DNA from 2 places in the Kitasatospora sp. NBC_01302 genome. Region 1 is predicted to be linked to the other one. Evidence: riboswitches for the same ligand, from Rfam matches in the RefSeq annotation. Region 1 holds a riboswitch; the other holds the start of a gene.

What was found. A riboswitch is a leader RNA that binds a small molecule or an ion and turns the genes downstream of it on or off. The one in region 1 is predicted to bind S-adenosylmethionine.
Region 2: it holds a riboswitch for S-adenosylmethionine, as region 1 does, so the genes downstream of both, thrC (threonine synthase) here and OG294_RS29295 (aminotransferase class V-fold PLP-dependent enzyme) in region 1, are expected to answer to the same signal.

The regions. Positions count from the first base shown of each region.
Region 1 covers NZ_CP108404.1:6,661,325-6,670,390, forward strand. Annotated here, with positions in the region: gene OG294_RS29255 (L,D-transpeptidase) at 1-629, shown strand, start outside; gene OG294_RS29260 (GntR family transcriptional regulator) at 654-1,040, opposite strand; gene qcrB (cytochrome bc1 complex cytochrome b subunit) at 1,169-2,824, opposite strand; gene qcrA (cytochrome bc1 complex Rieske iron-sulfur subunit) at 2,821-3,915, opposite strand; gene qcrC (cytochrome bc1 complex diheme cytochrome c subunit) at 3,912-4,721, opposite strand; gene ctaE (aa3-type cytochrome oxidase subunit III) at 4,860-5,480, opposite strand; gene OG294_RS29285 (hypothetical protein) at 5,938-6,363, shown strand; gene trpD (anthranilate phosphoribosyltransferase) at 6,516-7,589, shown strand; SAM riboswitch class IV at 7,703-7,822, shown strand; gene OG294_RS29295 (aminotransferase class V-fold PLP-dependent enzyme) at 7,873-9,066, shown strand, end outside.
Region 2 covers NZ_CP108404.1:5,173,695-5,182,760, forward strand. Annotated here, with positions in the region: gene OG294_RS22535 (DeoR/GlpR family DNA-binding transcription regulator) at 185-973, shown strand; gene OG294_RS22540 (extracellular solute-binding protein) at 1,131-2,405, shown strand; gene OG294_RS22545 (DUF3263 domain-containing protein) at 2,429-2,656, shown strand; gene otsB (trehalose-phosphatase) at 2,687-3,535, shown strand; gene OG294_RS22555 (alpha,alpha-trehalose-phosphate synthase (UDP-forming)) at 3,511-4,974, opposite strand; gene OG294_RS22560 (glucosyl-3-phosphoglycerate synthase) at 5,021-6,031, opposite strand; SAM riboswitch class I at 6,184-6,315, shown strand; gene thrC (threonine synthase) at 6,332-7,612, shown strand; gene OG294_RS22570 (MoaD/ThiS family protein) at 7,674-7,952, shown strand; gene OG294_RS22575 (cold-shock protein) at 8,534-8,737, shown strand; gene groL (chaperonin GroEL) at 9,056-9,066, shown strand, end outside.

The DNA of each region.
Region 1 (9,066 bases):
AGCTGACCTACGACGCCGACGGCCGGCAGATCGACGGCGGGCTGTACGGCGGCCCCACCGCCAGCGTCTCGTTCAGCACCGGCGACCGGGTGGAGGCGGTGGTCGACGCGGCCAGCGACGAGCTCACCTTCAAGCGCAACGGCGAGGTGGTCAACACCATCCCGGTGACCACCGGCAAGCCGGGCTTCGACACCCGCAACGGCATCAAGGTGGTGCTCGGCCAGGAGCGGGAGGTGCAGATGAGCAGCGAGACCATCGGCATCGCCAAGGGCAGCAGCGAGGCCTACGACCTCAAGGTCGAGTGGGCCACCCGGGTGACCTGGAGCGGGGAGTACGTGCACGCGGCGCCCTGGTCGGTGGCCTCGCAGGGCGTGGAGAACGTCAGCCACGGCTGCACCGGCATGAGTACCGACAACGCCAGGTGGTTCTACAACCAGGTCCGGGTGGGCGACATCGTCGAGGTGGTCAACAGCAGGGGCCACGACATGGAGCCGTTCGGCAACGGCTTCGGCGACTGGAACCTGAGCTGGGACGACTGGCTCAAGGGCAGTGCGATGGGCCGGCCGCTGAACACCGTGGCCACGCCCCCGGTGCCGAAGGCGGCGGCCACCCTGCGCCCCCAGGTCTGAGCCGCCGGCGTCCCCCTGGGCGGGTCAGGACGACCCGGACGACGATGCCCCGTAGACGAGGTCCAGCGCGCCGTACACGGCCGCCTGGGCCTCGTCCCGCGTGACGCCCAGGCGGTGGGCCCGGGCGGCGTACTCGGTGGCGGCGTCGGCGGCCAGCCGGTGCGCGGTGTCCCCGGTGGCGGCCACCAGGGTGCCGCGGCGGCCGTGCGTCTCCACCACGCCGTCCGCCTCCAGCTCCCGGTACGCGCGCGCCACCGTGTTGGCGGCCAGCCCCAGCTGCTCGGCCAGCGCGCGCACGGTGGGCAGCCGCAGCCCGGCCGCCAGCACACCGGTCCTGGCCTGCTCGGCGATCTGCGCGCGCAGCTGCTCGTAGGGCGGTGTGGCGACGGCGTGGTCGATGCTCACCTGCACGGGGCGGGTCTCCTCGGTTCTCCTGGGCTGATGGTGCGTCACCCATTGTGCCGCCCCCACGCCAAGGGCCCCGACCGGCAGCGCCGGTCGGGGCCCTCAGGTGGCTGACGCGTTGTCAGAGCAGGGGATCAGTGGTGGCCGTGGCCGCTGGTGATCTCCTTGTGCTCCTCGGGAGTCGGCTTGGGGATCTGGTTGCCCTCGCCGAAGTAGCCCTCGGAGAGCTTGGCGCGGGTCTTGGTCGCCAGGCCGACCTTGCGGGCGACACCGTTCTCGTCGACCTCGGCCGGCAGCTCGACCGGCTCGTACTGCTCGTGCGAGGTGAGCGTGTGGAGCGTGCCCTGCGGGAGCTGGGCGTGCACCTCGATGAACTCACCGTGCGGCAGCCGCTTGATGACGCCGGTCTCGCGACCGTGCAGCACCTTCTCCTTGTCCCGGCGCTGCAGGCCCAGGCACCAGCGCTTGGTCACGAAGAAGACCACCACCGGGACGACGAACGAACCGATCCGCACGAAGTACGTGATGTCGTTCAGCGACAGGTGGAAGTGCGTGGCGATCAGGTCGTTGCCACCGCCGGAGAGCAGCACCAGGTAGAGGCTGATCCAGGCGGCACCCAGCGCGGTACGCACCGGGGCGTTGCGCGGGCGGTCCAGGATGTGGTGCTCGCGCTTGTCGCCGGTGATCCAGCCCTCGATGAAGGGGTAGACGGCGATGGCGGCCAGCACCAGCGGGAAGAGCATCAGCGGGATGAAGACACCCAGGTTCAGGGTGTGGCCCCAGGCCCGGATCTCCCAGCCCGGCATGACACGGATCAGACCCTCGGCGAAGCCCATGTACCAGTCGGGCTGGGCGTCGGTGGAGACCTGGTCCGGACGGTACGGGCCGTAGGCCCAGACCGGGTTGACCGAGGCGATCGCGGACATCGCCGCGATGATGCCGAAGACGAGGAAGAAGAAACCGCCGGCCTTGGCCATGTAGACCGGCATGAGCGGCATGCCGACCACGTTCTTCTCGGTCTTGCCCGGGCCCGCCCACTGGGTGTGCTTGTGGTAGAAGACCAGGATCAGGTGCGCCACCAGCAGGCCGAGCATGATGCCCGGGATCAGCAGCACGTGGATCGTGAAGAACCGCGGCACGATGTCGGTCCCCGGGAACTCCCCGCCGAACAGGAAGAACGAGATGTAGGTACCGACCAGCGGGACGGCCAGGATGGCGCCCTCCATGAACCGGATACCGGTGCCGGAGAGCAGGTCGTCGGGGAGCGAGTACCCGAGGAAGCCGTCGAAGAAGCCCAGGAAGAGCAGCAGGAAGCCGAACAGCCAGTTGATCTCGCGGGGCTTGCGGAACGCGCCGGTGAAGAAGACGCGCATCATGTGCACGAACATCGCGGCGACGAACACGATCGCGGCCCAGTGGTGGATCTGCCGGATCAGCAGACCGCCGCGGACCTCGAAGCTGATGTTCAGCGTGGAGGCGTAGGCCTCCGAGACCCGGATGCCGTCCAACGGCGAGTACGAGCCGTTGTAGATGACCTCGCCCATGCTGGGCTTGAAGAAGAGCGTCAGGTAGACGCCCGTCAGGATGATGATGATGAAGCTGTAGAGGCAGATCTCACCGAGCATGAAGGACCAGTGGTCCGGGAAGATCTTCCGCAGGTTGGCCTTGGCCAGGGAGTAGATCCCCAGCCGGCCGTCCACCCAGTCGGCTGCGGCCTCCGCCTTGTTGGCGGGCTTGTCGCGCGTGCTGGCCGGTGCGGCCTGCTTCGCGCTAGTCGACGCGGAACTCATTCGCTGCGCTCCCAGAAGCTCGGACCGACGGGGTGCTCGAAGCCGCCGGGGGCTACCAGGTAGCCGGAGGCATCGGTGACGATCTTCAGCTGCGGCAGGGGGTGCCCGGCCGGGCCGAAGATAACGCGCGCGCCGTCCGACAGGTCGAAGGTCGACTGGTGGCAGGGGCAGAGCGCGTGGTGGGTCTGCTGCTCGTACAGCGAGATCGGGCAACCGACGTGGGTGCAGATCTTGGAGTACGCCAGCACACCCTCGAAGCCCAGGGCGGCCGAGTCGGCGTCCTTGATGTCGTTCGGCTGGATGCGGATCAGCATCAGCGCGTCCTTGGCGATGGCCTCCTGGAAGTCCTCGTCGGACTCCTGCAGACCGGCCGGACGCAGCGCGGACGGGCCGGGCTTGGCGAACGTCAGCGAGCCGACCGCGATGTCCTCGGCCTTCATCGGCTCGTTGGTGTTCATGTTGACCAGCCGGATCGGAGCGTTCGGCGTGGCCTCGTTCCAACCCGTGACGTCGAGCTTCTTCTCGGGCAGCGGGCCGAGGTCGCGCAGCAGCATCACGCCGGAGAGCGGCACCAGGGCCATGGACCCGATCAGGGTGTTGCGGATCATCTTGCGGCGGCCGAAGCCGGACTCGGCGGCGCCGGTCTTGAACTGCTCGATGACGTCCGCGCGGGTCTCGTCGTCGGCCTCGATCGCGTGGCGCTCGGCCGGCAGCTCGACGTCCGACATCAGGGTGCGGGCCCAGTGGACCGCGCCCGCGCCGATGCAGAACAGCGCCACACCCAGGGTCATACCGAGCGCGAAGTTCAGCGCGCTGATGTGGCCCAGCGGGAAGATGTAGACGATCCGGTCGGCGTCGATGCTGACGTAGCTGGCGATGAAACCGACGGTCGCCAGCATCGAGACGATGAAGAGCAGCGACACCTGGCGCTCGGCCCGCTTGGCGGCCCGCTCGTCGATGTCGGTCCGCCGCGGCTCGTGGGGCGGCAGCCCCGGGTCCGCGAACGGGTTGTCGGCAACGGCGGCTTCGCCGTGCCCTTCGCCGGCGGCGTGCGCCTGCGGCAGCTTGTCGTCTGACATGTCGTGGCTCATGACTTCTTGGCCTTGGTGGTGTGAGCGGCGACCCAGATCGCGATCGCGATCAGGACACCGAGACCGAAGATCCAGCCGAACAGACCCTCGGTCACCGGACCGAGGCTGCCGAGCGAGAGACCACCGGGGTTGGGCGCCTCGTTCGCCTGGTAGCGGACGAAGGCCACGATCTCCTGCTTCTGCTTCTCCGGCATGGTGGTGTCGGGGAAGGAGGGCATGTTCTGCGGGCCGGTCTGCATGGCCTCGTAGATGTGCTTCGGGTCGACGTTCTCCAGCGAGGGCGCGAACTTACCCTGCGTCAGGGCACCGCCGGCACCGGCGAAGTTGTGGCACTGCGAGCAGTTCGTCCGGAACAGCTCGCCACCCTTGGAGATCGCGTCCGTCTCGGTGGAGGTGTACTGGTCCTTGGTCGGCGTCACCGGGCCGGGGCCCAGCGAGGCGACGAAGGCGGCCATCGCGTCGATGTCGCTCTGGCTGTAGATGTTCTTCTTCTTCGGGATCTGCGCACCCGGCTGCTGGGCGGGCATGCGGCCGGTGCCGACCTGGAAGTCGACGGCGGCGGAGCCCACGCCCACCAGGCTGGGGCCGGTGCTGCTGCCCTCGCCGTTGAGGCCGTGGCACGAGGAGCAGCCCACGGCGAAGAGCCGCTTGCCCTCATCGATCGCGAGCGACTGCGCGGAGCTGTCGGCCTGCGCGTTCTCGGCGGGCGCGAACTCGGCGTACAGCCCCCCGATGGCCGCGAGGGCGAAGAGTAGGACGACCAGCGCCGCCAGTGGGTGGCGCCGTCGTGCGGAGAGCTTTTTCACGAGATAACCCCGGTGTCAGGATCTGGTCGACTGGTGGAGGGGCCCGGTGCCGGTAGGCATCGGCAAAGGCGGGCACGGGCAAAGGACCCGGAGCCGGTGAGGGCACGGGGTCCGGCCGGCGGCCAGCGACCTGATCGGTTACTTGATCAGGTAGATGGTCGCGAAGAGGCCGATCCAGACCACGTCGACGAAGTGCCAGTAGTACGACACGACGATCGCCGCGGTGGCCTGCTCATGCGTGAACCGCTTGGCAGCGTAGGTCCGCCCCAGCACCAGCAGGAAGGCGATCAGACCGCCCGTCACGTGGAGCCCGTGGAAGCCGGTGGTCAGGTAGAACACCGAACCGTACGGGTCGGAGGAGAGCGAGATGCCGTCCTTCTTCACCAGGTTGGTGTACTCGTAGATCTGACCCCCGATGAAGATCGCCCCCATCATGAAGGTGATCGAGAACCACGTGCGGAGCTTCTTGACGTCACCGCGCTCGGCAGCGAACACGCCGAGCTGGCAGGTGAGCGAGGAGAGCACCAGGATCGTGGTGTTCACGGAGGAGAAGGGGACGTTGAGGGCATGCGCCTTCTCGGCCCAGAAGTCTGGTCCCTTCACGGAGCGAGCCGTGAAGTACATCGCGAAGAGGGCCGCGAAGAACATCAGCTCGGAACTCAGCCAGACGATGGTTCCGACACTGGTCATGTTCGGTCGGTTGACCGATCCATGAGCGTGCCCGGTTTCTGTTGCTGTTGCTGTCGCCACGACCGACATTATGTCGGTCCCTTATTCCGTCTTCACGCCGGGGGGTCTCCCTCGGAGTGTCCGGTGCGTGCGGTATGCCCGGATGGCTGCGCCGGTGGCCGTGCGTATCCGGTGCGCGCCGGTTGACGAGGGGTTTCGTCGTGCGGATGGTGATTTTCTGACGGCGCGTTGGGCCGGACCACCCGGGTGCCACGCGTGTCCTGACGGCCAGCGGGGCACCGGTGGCGTACCGCTGTGGGCCGTCCGGGTGGACTGTACCGCCGAGGGTGACGCGGTCTCGCCCGGGCGGGTGACAGCTTGCCACCCGCCCGGCGGGCCGCCCGCCCGGGCCGGCCCGACCGGCCCGGCGGGCGGCGCCGGCGGGCCGGATCCGGAAGAGATCGCGCCAGTCGCGCCCCGCGGGGGGTGATCGGGAGTAGCATCCGGTGGTGACTGGACGTGGTCTGGATCACATGGGAGCAGGTCGATGGCGACGCACACGAGTGACGAGACGCTCACCGTTCTCGTCTACAGCGATGACCGCAACACCCGCGCGCAGGTCACCTCGGCGCTCGGCCGGCGGCCGGCCGCCGACCTGCCGGAGGTTACGTACCTGGAGTGCGCCACGGTCCCCGCCGTGCTGCGCGCGCTGGAGAAGGGCGGCGTGGACCTCTGCCTCTTCGACGGCGAGGCAGTGCCGGCCGGCGGACTGGGGCTGGCCCGCCAGGTGAAGGACGAGATCTACGGCTGCCCGCCGGTGCTGGTGCTGATCGGCCGCCCGCAGGACACCTGGCTGGCGGCCTGGAGCCGGGCGGACGCGGCGATCTCGCAGCCGGTCGACCCGGTGGCACTGGCCGAGACGGTGGCCACCCTGCTCCGCGCCCGTCTGGGCGCGCGCAGCCTGGCGCGCTGAGCGTTCCGCCTCCTGGACGGCCGGCGCCGCCGGCCGCCGGCCGGTGTCTCACGAGCAGAGAAGGGCCGTCGCGGGTGCCGCGGCGGCCCTTCGCCGGTCGATAGGCTGGCTGCATCCCCGTAACGAGCACCGGATGCGAGCTGGAGTCGGCCATGGTGAATGTGAACCCTGCGAACGGCGGTCAGGACCCCGCGCAGGTGGTCCGCACCTGGCCGGACCTGCTGAACGCGCTGCTGACCGGCCAGGACCTGACCCAGGCGGACGCCGCCTGGGCGATGGACCGGATCATGAGCGGCGAGGCCAGCCCGGCCCAGGTGGCCGGCTTTGTGGTGGCGCTGCGGGCCAAGGGCGAGACGGTGGCCGAGGTCTGCGGCCTGGTCGAGGCGATGTACGCGCACGCCGAGCCGCTGCACATCCCCGGCCCCGCGGTGGACATCGTCGGCACCGGCGGCGACCGGGCCAAGACCGTCAACATCTCCACCATGTCGGCCATCGTCGCGGCGGCGGCCGGCGCCAAGGTGGTCAAGCACGGGAACCGGGCGGCCTCGTCCGCCAGCGGCTCCTCCGACGTGCTGGAGCGGCTCGGGATCCGGTTGGACCTGAGCGCCCGGCGGGTCGCCGAGGTGGCCGAGGAGGTCGGCCTCACCTTCTGCTTCGCGGCCACCTTCCACCCGGCGATGCGGCACGCCGCCCCGGCCCGCCGCGACCTCGGGGTGGCCACCGCCTTCAACATCCTGGGTCCGCTGACCAACCCGGCCCGCGTCACCGCGCACGCGGTCGGCTGCTTCGACACCCGGCTGGCCGGCCTGATCGCCGGGGTGCTCGCCGAGCGCGGCTCCTCCGCACTGGTGTTCCGGGGTGACGACGGGCTGGACGAGCTGACGGTCTGCGCCACCTCGCGGGTCTGGGTGGTGCGCGGGGGCCGGGTCACCGAGACCGTCCTCGACCCGCGCAAGCTGGGCATCGAGCTGGTCGGCATCGAGGCGCTGCGCGGGGCGGACGCCGAGTACAACGCCGCGGTGGCGCGCCGGGTGCTGGCCGGGGAGCAGGGGCCGGTGCGCGACGCCGTGGTGCTCAATTCGGCAGCCGCGCTGGTCGCCCTGGAGCTGACCGACGCGCCGCTGGTCGAGCAGCTGGCCGCGGCGATGCGGCGCACCACCGCGGCCATCGACTCGGGCGCCGCGCAGGACACCCTCAAGCGCTGGGCGGAGGCCACCGCGCACTGACCCGGCGTCAGTTCCACGAGACCCGCGGGCCGCTGGCCTGCGGGTCTCATGTGTGTCCGGATGCCGGGACGGTGTTTGACCGCACTTCGGGAGCTGATCTAAAGTCTTCGCCAGGTCATGAGTGACAGCGCGACAAGCCCCAGCTTGCTGTCCGGCAACCCTCCGTCCGTGGCGGGGTGCCCTGGGTGAAGACCAGGCCAGACGGCGACAGGTCCGTGTGGCAAGCGCGGACCACCGGCATATTCGCACTCCCGGGGTCCTGACTCCGAAGGAGTGCATCCTCATGCCGTCTTCCCTCGATCTCTGCGCCCCCCTCGCCGTGCTCGGCGCCGACGTCCAGGTCCCGCTGGTCTCCGGCGAGAAGGTGGGCTACGCCGCGCTCGACTACGCCGCCAGCTCGCCCGCGCTGCAGCGGGTCTGGGACGAGGTGGCCGCCTACGCCCCGTACTACGGCAGCGTGCACCGCGGCGCCGGCTACCTCTCGCAGCTCTCCACCGACCTGTTCGAGCAGAGCCGGCGCACCGTCGCGGACTTCCTGGACCTGCGCGAGGACGACCAGGTGGTCTTCACCCGGGCCACCACCGACTCGCTCAACCTGCTGGCGGGCGCCCTGCCGGCCGGCACCCGGGTCTTCGCCTTCGAGACCGAGCACCACGCCTCGCTGCTGCCCTGGCGCCAGGCCGGCCTGGCGGTCAGCTACCTGCGCGCCCCGAGCTCGCCCGAGCAGGCCGTCGCCGCGCTGGCCGAGGCGCTGGCCGCCGGCAGCCCCGCCGAGCCCCGCCTGTTCTGCGTCACCGGTGCCTCCAACGTCACCGGCGAGCTGTGGCCGGTGGCCGAGCTGACCCGGGTGGCGCACCGGCACGGCGCCCGCGTGGTGCTGGACGCCGCGCAGCTGGCCCCGCACCACCGGGTCTCGGTGCGCGAGCTGGACGTCGACTGGGTCGCCTTCTCCGGCCACAAGCTCTACGCCCCGTTCGGCGCGGGTGTGCTGGCCGGGCGCAGCGACTGGCTGGACGCGGCCGAGCCGTACCTGGCGGGCGGCGGCGCGAGCCGCACGGTGGCCCGTGAGGTGGACGGCTCGGTGGCCGTCGAGTGGCACCAGGGCCCGGCCCGGCACGAGGCCGGTTCGCCCAACGTGATCGGTGCCTACGCCATCGCCGCGGCCTGCCGGGCGCTGACCGAGGCCGGTTTCGAGGCGCTGCAGGAGCGCGAGCAGTACCTGATCGACCGGCTGACGGCCGGCCTGGCCGAGATCCCCGAGGTCCGGGTGCTCAGCCTGTTCGGCCCCGCGGCGGCGCGGGTCGGCGTGCTCTCCTTCGTCGTGCAGGGCTGGAACAGCTCGCACTTCTCGGCGGCGCTGTCGGCCGAGTACGGCATCGGGGTGCGCGACGGGCTCTTCTGCGCCCACCCCCTGGTGCGCACCCTGCTGGGCAGTGAGCAGGCCGCCCCGTCCGAGTGCGGGGCGCCCGAGCCCTCG
Region 2 (9,066 bases), 1.5 Mb from region 1:
CCCTTCTGCTCACGCGTCTGCGTGAAACTGATTGATTTATAGCTGTTTCGCGCAGGATCGCGCAAGACCTTGGAGCGGGTACGAAATGCGGCCCAGCATGTGACCGGTGCTGTGCGACGCTGTCCACGAAGGCGGTGGGCGGGGTCGGAGTACGTACTCATGCGGTCGGCAGGGAAGGTGTGGCGTGTCCAGATACGAGCGGTGGAACGGTCTTCTTGAACTCCTTGCCGAACACGGCAAGTTGGAGGTCGAGGAGGCGGCGGCGGCGCTGGGCGTGTCGGCTGCCACGATCCGCCGCGACCTCGACCAGCTGGCCCGCCAGCAGATGGTCACCCGCACCCGCGGCGGCGCGGTGGCGCACAACGTCTCCTACGATCTGCCGCTGCGCTACAAGACCGCCCGCAACGCCGGGGCCAAGCAGCGGATCGGCCAGGCGGTCGCCGCGCTGATCGCGCCGGGCGAGGTGGTCGGGCTCAACGGCGGCACCACCACCACCGAGGTGGCCCGCGCGCTCGCGGTCCGCCCGGAGCTGACCGAGGGCGCCGAGGCTGGGCACGCGCTGACCGTGGTGACCAACGCGCTCAACATCGCCAACGAGCTGACCGTGCGCCCGGCTGTCAAGATCGTGGTGACCGGCGGGGTGGCCCGCCCGCAGTCCTACGAGCTGATCGGACCGCTGGCCAGTACCGTGCTCGCCGAACTGACTCTGGACGTCACGGTGTTGGGCGTGGACGCGCTGGACGTCGAGGTCGGCGCGAGTGCGCACCACGAGGGCGAGGCCAGCGTCAACCGGCTGCTGACCGAGCGGGCCCGGCGGGTGGTGGTGGCGGCCGACTCCTCCAAGCTGGGCCGGCGCGCCTTCGCGCGGATCTGCGGGCTTGAGACGATCGACACGTTGGTGACCGACGAGGCGGCCGGGGCGGACCTCGTCACCGCCTTCCGCGAGGCGGGCGTTCGTGTGCTGACGGTCTGATCGGCGCCGGTTGCAGGATGTGCAATGCGGGCGATCACTTAGGTAACGTTCCTCGCCCAGGGGCCTCTGGTGTGGACCACAAGGGTCGGAATTTGACACCCTTTCGCCCACCTCTGTCCCCGGGAGGTCCCACCCCTGTGCTCGAAGGCGGTCCCCGTTGAAGTCCCGACTTTTCGCCGTGCTGTCCGCCGGCACCCTGCTGACCTGCGGGCTGACCGGCTGCAGCTTCCTCGGCCTGGGCGGCGGTGGCACCGTCACCCTCAAGCTGGTGGCCGCCGACTACGGGACCACTCCGGACACCAGCTCGCAGAAGTACTGGAACCACCTGGCCAAGCAGTTCGAGGCGGCCAACCCCAAGATCAAGGTGGACGTCCAGGTCTTCAGCTGGAGCGACATCGACGCCAAGGTGGCCGACATGGTCAAGGCCGGCAACTCGCCGGACCTGGTGCAGACCGGCGGCTTCGCCGACAAGGTCGCCGCCGGCCAGCTCTACCCGGCCAGCGACGTGCTCTCGATCGACACCCAGACCAACTTCCTGGACAGTTTCAACCGCGCCGGCAACGTGCTCGGGACCCAGTACGGCATACCCTTCGCCGCCTCCTCGCGGACCTTCTTCTACAACAAGGCGATCTTCCGCCAGGCCGGGATCACCCAGCCGCCCGCCACCTGGGACGACCTGAAGAACGACGCCGCGCTGATCAAGGCCAAGGTCCCCGGGGTCACCCCGTACGCGCTGCCGCTCGGCCCCGAGGAGGCCCAGGCCGAGACCTCGATGTGGACGATGAGCGGTGGCAGCGGCATCACCGACGCCGCCGGCGTCTACTCCCTGGACAGCGCGCAGAACGTCGACACCTTCAACTGGCTCAAGCAGAACCTGGTCGACGCCCACCTGACCTATCCGGACCCGGGCAAGGTGAACCGCCAGAACGCCTTCACCGACTTCGCCAACGGCAAGGTGGCGATGCTCAACGGGCACCCGACCCTGCTCCAGCAGGCCCACCAGGGCAACATCGACTTCGGCACCGCGCCGATCCCGGTCAAGAACACGCAGATCAAGCCGGTCTCGCTCGGGGTCGCCGACTGGATGATGGCCTACAGCGCCAACGGCCACCGCAACGAGATCCGCACCTTCCTGAGCTTCGCGTTCAACAAGGACAACACCACCAAGTTCGACCAGGAGTACAACCTGCTCCCGGTCACCCAGGACGGCCTGGCGGCGATGACCGCGAACGGGCAGAACGCCGAGCTCAAGCCGTTCCTGGACGCGCTGCCGAACGCCTCCTTCTACCCGTTCGGCGACCCGGCCTGGGACACCGTCAGCGGCCGGATCAAGACCGAGATCGGCACGGCGGTGCAGGGCGACCCGAAGCCGGTCCTCAGCGATCTGCAGAACTACGCCGTGGACCAGGCCAAGAGCAAGCGCCCGCAGTAGCGGCTCGCGCGCACAATGGCCCCATGACCGAGTTGACCGAACGGGAGCTGGCCGTGCTCGCCCTGGAGGCGGCCGGCTGGCGGACCCAGGGCGCCAAGGAGCAGGCCGTGCGGGAGCGCCTGGGCATCTCCGCCACCCGGTACTACCAGCTGCTGAACGGCCTGCTGGACCGCCCGGAGGCGCTGGCGCACAGCCCGGTGCTGGTCAACCGGCTGCGCCGGGTCCGCGCCGCCCGTCGCGCCGAGCGTTAGCCCGCGGCGGCCCTGGGTAGGTTGGCCGTCATGGGTATCGCGCTGGAACCAAGGACCGCCGAGGGACGCGAGGGGCTGGCCGCGCTGCTGGCCGATCCGGCGCGGGCGCTGGTCGCCGTGGACTTCGACGGCACCCTGTCCCCGATCGTCGCCGATCCCGAGCAGGCCTGGGCGCACCCCGGCGCCGCCGCCGCGCTGGCCGCGCTGGCGCCGCTGGTCGGCACCGTGGCCGTGGTGACCGGGCGTCCGGTGCTCAGCGCGGTGCGGCTGGGCGGCTTCGACCGGCAGCCGGGGCTCGAACCCCTGGTGGTGCTCGGCCACTACGGCGCCGAGCGCTGGGCGGGCGGCACCCTGACGGCCCCGCCGCCGCACCCGGGGGTGGCCGCCGTACGGGCCGAACTGCCTGCGCTGCTGGCCGCGGTGGGCGCGCCGGAGGGCACCGGCACCGAGGACAAGGAGCGCTCGGTCGCGGTGCACACCCGCCGCACCGCCGACCCCGCCGCCGCCTTCGAGCTGCTGCGCGAGCCGCTGGCCGCGCTGGCGGCGGCGCACGGCCTGACCGTCGAACCGGGCCGCCTGGTCCTGGAGTTGCGTCCGCCGGGGGTGGACAAGGGAGCCGCGCTGAGCGGCCTGGTGAGCGAGCGGGGCGCCCGGTCGGTGCTCTACGCCGGCGACGACCTGGGTGATCTGGCCGCCTTCGCGGCGGTGCGCCGACTGCGTGCGGCGGGCGGGGGCGGCCTGCTGGTGGCCAGCGGACCGGTGACCGGCGAGCCGCCGGTGCGCGAGATCGCCGAGCAGGCGGACCTGCTGGTGGCGGGGCCGGCCGGCGTGGTGGAGCTGCTGGAGCGGCTGGGTCAGTCGCTCAGTTCGGCCAGCTGAGCCAGGAACCACTGCTGCGGCGGCAGCGCGGTGGCCGCCGCGGCCAGCCGTCCGGTGCGCTCGGCCCGCTCGGCCGCCGGCATGCTCAACGCCCGGTGCAGCGCCTCGGCGGTGCCGACCACGTCGTAGGGGTTGATGCTCAGCGCGTCCGCGCCCAGCTCGGCGTGGGCACCGGCCTCGCGGGAGAGCACCAGCGCGCAGCCCGCGTCGGAGACCACCGGGACCTCCTTGGCGACCAGGTTCATGCCGTCCCTGATCGGGTTGACCAGCGCCACGTCCGCCATCCGGTAGGCCGCCAGCGAGCGCGCGAAGTCGTCCTCGACCTGGAGTATCAGCGGTTGCCAGGAGTCGGTGGCGAACTCCTCGGTGATCTCCTGGCTGAGCCGCTGCACGGCCGCGGTGTAGTCGCGGTACTCGGCCAGGTCCTGCCGGGAGGGGTAGGCGAAGGCGATGTGCACCACCTGCTCGCGCCACTCGGGGCGGCTGCGCAGCAGGTGCCGGTAGGCCTGCAGGCCGCGCACGATGTTCTTGCTCAGCTCGGTCCGGTCCACCCGCACGATGGTCCGCCGCCCGCCCACCGCCTCGCGCAGCGCGGCCAGCCGCTCGTCCACGTCCGGCCGGTGGGCGCGCTCGCGCAGGAAGTCGGCGTCGGCGCCCAGCGCGTGCACCCCGAGCCTGGTGGTGCGGCCCTGGTGGCTGACCGAGAGGTCGGACCGGGGGCCCGCCCCAGAAATGATCTTCGCGTCCAGGAGCTGCTCGCAGCAGTCCGCGAAGGCCTCGGCCCAGCGGCGGGTGTGGAAGCCGGCCCGGTCGGCGCCCAGCACCCCGGTCAGCACGGCGCGGGCCAGCTCGTCCGGCAGCATGCGGAAGTAGTCCGCCGGGGCCCACGGGATGTGCAGGAAGTAGCTGATCCGCAGGTCGGGACGGAGCTCGCGGAGCAGCGCCGGCACCAGGGTCAGGTGGTAGTCCTGCACGAGCACGGCGGCGCCCGGGGCGGCCTCGGCGGCCAGCGCCTCGGCGAAGGCCGCGTTGTAGGCCTCGAAAGCCGTCCACCGGGCGGCGGCGTCGGCGTCGAAGACGGGTGCGGTGGGCGTGTTGTAGAGCAGGTGGTGCAGGAACCAGAGGGTCGAGTTGGCCACCCCGTTGTAGGCCTGGTCGAAGACCTCGGGGGCGATGTCCAGCATCCGGACGGCCTGTCCGCCGACATCGAAGCCGCCCTGGTCGAGCCGCCCCTGCGGCGAGCGCCGGGCCGCCGTGCGGTCCGCCTCGCCGAGTGCCGCGCAGACCCAGACCGTGCCCGGGTCGTCGATCGCGGAGAGCCCCGAGACCAGTCCGCCGCCGCCGCGCCGCAGCGTCAGCGTGCCGTCCGGGCCGCTGCTGAAGGAGACCGGACCCCGGTTGGATGCCACCAGGATGCGTGCGGGCGTGTGATCGGACATATCTTCAACCTTGCCGGGGGCGTGCGGACGCAAACCCGGACCTTGGTCACACGCTCTGCGCCCGGTACTGCGGAAGCCCGATCACCGGGGGCCGCTCCAGCGCGATCACCTGGTGGCTGTGGGCGGTGAAGTCGCGGGTCACGGCGTCCCGGGTGAACTGGGTCAGCACCGGGCGGGCCAGGTTCTCGGCGGCCTTCAGGCGGTGGGTGCGGTCCAGCCGCTCCAGGGCGGTGCGGTAGATGGTGGCGGCCATCCGGCCCAGCGCCTGGCTGTCCTGGTGGCGGTGGTGGCGCACCCCCACGTCCACCTGGGCCAGCGCGTCCAGGCCCACCAGCTCCAGCGCGTCCACCAGCAGGCCCAGCTCCACCCCGTAGCCGGTCGGGAAGTGCAGCCGCTCCAGCAGCGAGCGGCGGGCCGCGTACTCGCCGCCCAGCGGCTGCACGAAGCCGGCCAGCTGCGGCCAGTGCAGGTCCAGCAGCGGGCGGGCGACCAGCTCGGTGACCCGGCCGCCGCCGGCCGGCACCACCGCTCCTTCGGTCTCCAGCGGGCGGTCGTACATCGCCTTGACCAACTGCAGGTCGGGGTCGGTGAGCAGCGGGCCGATGATGCCGCTGACGAAGGCCGGGTCGAATGCGCGCAGGTCGGCGTCGATGAAGCAGACGATCGCCCCGCTGGTCACCAGCAGCGAGCGCCAGAGCACCTCGCCCTTGCCCGGCACGGCCAGCAGTCCGGGCAGGATCGCGTCCCGGTGCACCACCCGGGCACCGGCCGCCGCGGCCACCTCGGCGGTGCGGTCCGCCGAGCCGGAGTCGACCACCACCAGTTCGTCCACCAGCGGCAGCCGCTCCATCAGCTCGCGGCGGATCACCGTGACGATGTCGCCCACCGTGGACTCCTCGTCCAGCGCGGGCAGCACCACGCTGACGGTGCCGGCCGCCCCCGCGGCCTGCTTGGCGGCGAGCAGCGCGGCGGGCGGCCGGTCGCCCGCCCGCCAGGAGCGTCGGCGCAGCCAGTCGGCCGCCTCCGGGAGTAGCGCGGGGCTCTGCTCGGCAGGCAAATCTCGCTCCTTGTGAATCTCGTCTCGCGGGTCGGACGGTCGGCCTCGGTGGACCGCCCTTCGGATACAGTCTTCGTACTGCGGTCAGACCTTCGCACGCCGGGGTCGATCGCTCGGACTCGCCAGCATTCCTGGTGTCCACAACTTCATAGAGCTCATCCAGAGGGACTGAGGGAACGGCCCGTCGACGTCCCGGCAACCTTCTCGTCCGGCCTTCGCGGGCCCCGGCGGGGCAGGTGCCAATTCCGGCCTGTGGCGCGACCGCGCCATGGGGAAGATGAGGAGAGAGGCCTCGCCATCATGGCTACCGCTACCCCTGCAGCTGTCGGTCCCGTCGATCTCGGCCCCGCCGCCGCGCTGTCCTGTCGCGAGTGCGGCACCCGGTTCCCGCTCGGTCCCAGCTTCGCGTGCCTGGAGTGTTTCGGCCCGCTGGAGATCGCCTACGACTACGAGGGCTACGACGCCGACGAGCTGCGCAAGCGGATCGAGGCCGGCCCCGCCTCGATCTGGCGCTACGCCCCGCTGCTGCCGGTGCCCGCGGACGTGGCCGGCAAGCCCAACCTGAACCCCGGCTGGACCCCGCTGGTGAAGGCCGACAACCTCGGCCGCGAGCTCGGTTTCACCGCCCAGCTGCACGTCAAGGACGACTCCGGCAACCCGACCCACTCCTTCAAGGACCGGGTGGTGGCCTGCGCGATCGAGGCCGCCCGCGCCTTCGACTTCACCACGCTGTCCTGCTCCTCCACCGGCAACCTGGCCGGCGCGGTGGGCGCCGCGGCGGCCCGGGCCGGCTTCAAGTCCTGCGTCTTCATCCCGCACGACCTGGAGCAGGGCAAGGTCGTGATGGCCGGGGTCTACGGCGGTGAGCTGGTCGGCATCGAGGGCAACTACGACGACGTGAACCGGTTCTGCTCCGAGCTGATCGGCGACCCGGCCGGCGAGGGCTGGGGCTTCGTCAACGTCAACCTGCGCCCGTACTACGGCGAGGGCTCCAAGACGCTGGCCTTCGAGATCTGCGAGCAGCTCGGCTGGCGGCTGCCGGAGCAGATCGTGATCCCGATCGCCTCCGGCTCGCAGCTCACCAAGATCGACAAGGGGCTGCAGGAGCTGATCAAGCTCGGCCTGGTCGAGGACCGGCCCTACAAGATCTTCGGTGCCCAGGCGGCCGGCTGCTCGCCGGTCTCCGCGGCCTTCAAGGCGGGTCACGACGCGATCCGCCCGGTCAAGCCGGACACCATCGCCAAGTCGCTGGCGATCGGCAACCCGGCGGACGGCCCGTACGTGCTGGACATCGCCCGGCGCACCGGCGGCGCGGTCGAGGACGTCACCGACGCCGAGGTGGTGGCGGCGATCCGGCTGCTGGCCCGCACCGAGGGAATCTTCGCCGAGACCGCGGGCGGCGTGACCATCGGCGTGCTGAAGAAGCTGGTCGAGAACGGTCTGCTGGACCCGGCCAAGGAGACCGTGGCGATCAACACCGGGGACGGCCTCAAGACGCTGGACGCGGTGGCCGACGCGGGCCTGACCGCGACCATCCGGCCGACCCTGGAATCCTTCCGCGCCGCCGGCCTGGCGTCCTGACCCCACCCCCAGCAGCTGAGCCAGCGGCTCAGCCGGCAGTTCAGCAAGCGAGGAGACACCGATGAGCGCGAACGTCCGTATCCCGACCATCCTGCGCACCTACACCGAGGGCGCCGCCGAGGTGAGCGCCGAGGGCGCCACCCTGCAGGAGGTCATCGCCGACCTGGAGCGCAACCACCCCGGCATCGCCGCGCGGATCCTGGACGAGGCGGGCAAGCTGCGCCGCTTCGTGAACGTGTACGTCAACGACGACGACGTGCGGTTCGCCGAGGGCCTGGCCACCGAGGTCGGGGACGGCGCCGGGGTCTCGATCATCCCGGCGGTGGCGGGCGGCTGCTGACGCGGCGTCAGCGCCCCTTCGAGCGCGTTTCCAGGGCGCCGTCCGGCTGTTGGCCGGGCGGCGCCCTGCTGTCGGCCGCCCGCCGGTGGCGCGGCGGCCCGGCCGGTGTCCGTGGCTGTCTCCGGCAGGGCATAGGCTGTCCCCGATGTCCGGGTCCGGCTCGCCCCGCCGCTCGCACGGCAGTTGAGCGCGGCTGGAGCCGTCCGGCCGGTGAGACGCATCTGCCGAGGTATCGCCCGAACCCTGTCGGCGCCTCGTCAGAATTCTTTGGACTATTTGCGGGTTTCGTCCGCTATGTCCCAGCCGAATTGCCGAGGTCTGTCGCATTCATCCCCGACTATCCCTTGGCGCCCCAAGCGAATTGGCGTTCAGTGGCCCTGTTGCACAGGGCGCCGATGCGGATACATTCAGCCGCGGTCGATGCATGCGCCTGCTTCGTCAGCGCCAACTGGCGCCCGGGGGTGGGACGCTGCGGCATGCGGGAGCGCGCCCAGGGGGGATTCCTCGGGTCGCTCCACCAAGACCCGCGCCCGTGACCTGCGGGTGCGCGAAGGGCCAGCACAGCACTAGGGGAGTTCGGAATGGCTCAGGGCACCGTCAAGTGGTTCAACGCGGAGAAGGGCTACGGCTTCATCGCGGTCGACGGTGGTGCGGACGTGTTCGTCCACTACAGCGCGATCCAGATGGACGGCTACCGCACCCTTGAAGAGGGCCAGCGGGTCGAGTTCGAGATCTCCCAGGGGCAGAAGGGCCCGCAGGCGGACATGGTCCGCGCGGCGGTCTGACCTTTCCGAACCTCGGAGCCTCGGCTCTCACCGAGCTGGTGGTTCAGCGGCAGGCCCGTGGGACTTCCCGGACACCGGGACGTCCCGCGGGCCTGCCGTTCGTTTTGCCGCGAGTTGTCGTCGGGTCGCCCGAGGAGCTTGCACTCGCCATGCCGGAGTGCTAATCATTGGCGTTAGCACTCACAGCTTGAGAGTGACAACGGACCGGGTCGGTGAGGCTCCGGGAGCGGTAGGGGACAGGACCCCCGCATACCAGGGCCGTCCGTCGCGGGCACCACTGGTCCGAGCAGTCGACCGTGTCCTGGAGGACCACTTCCGATGGCCAAGAT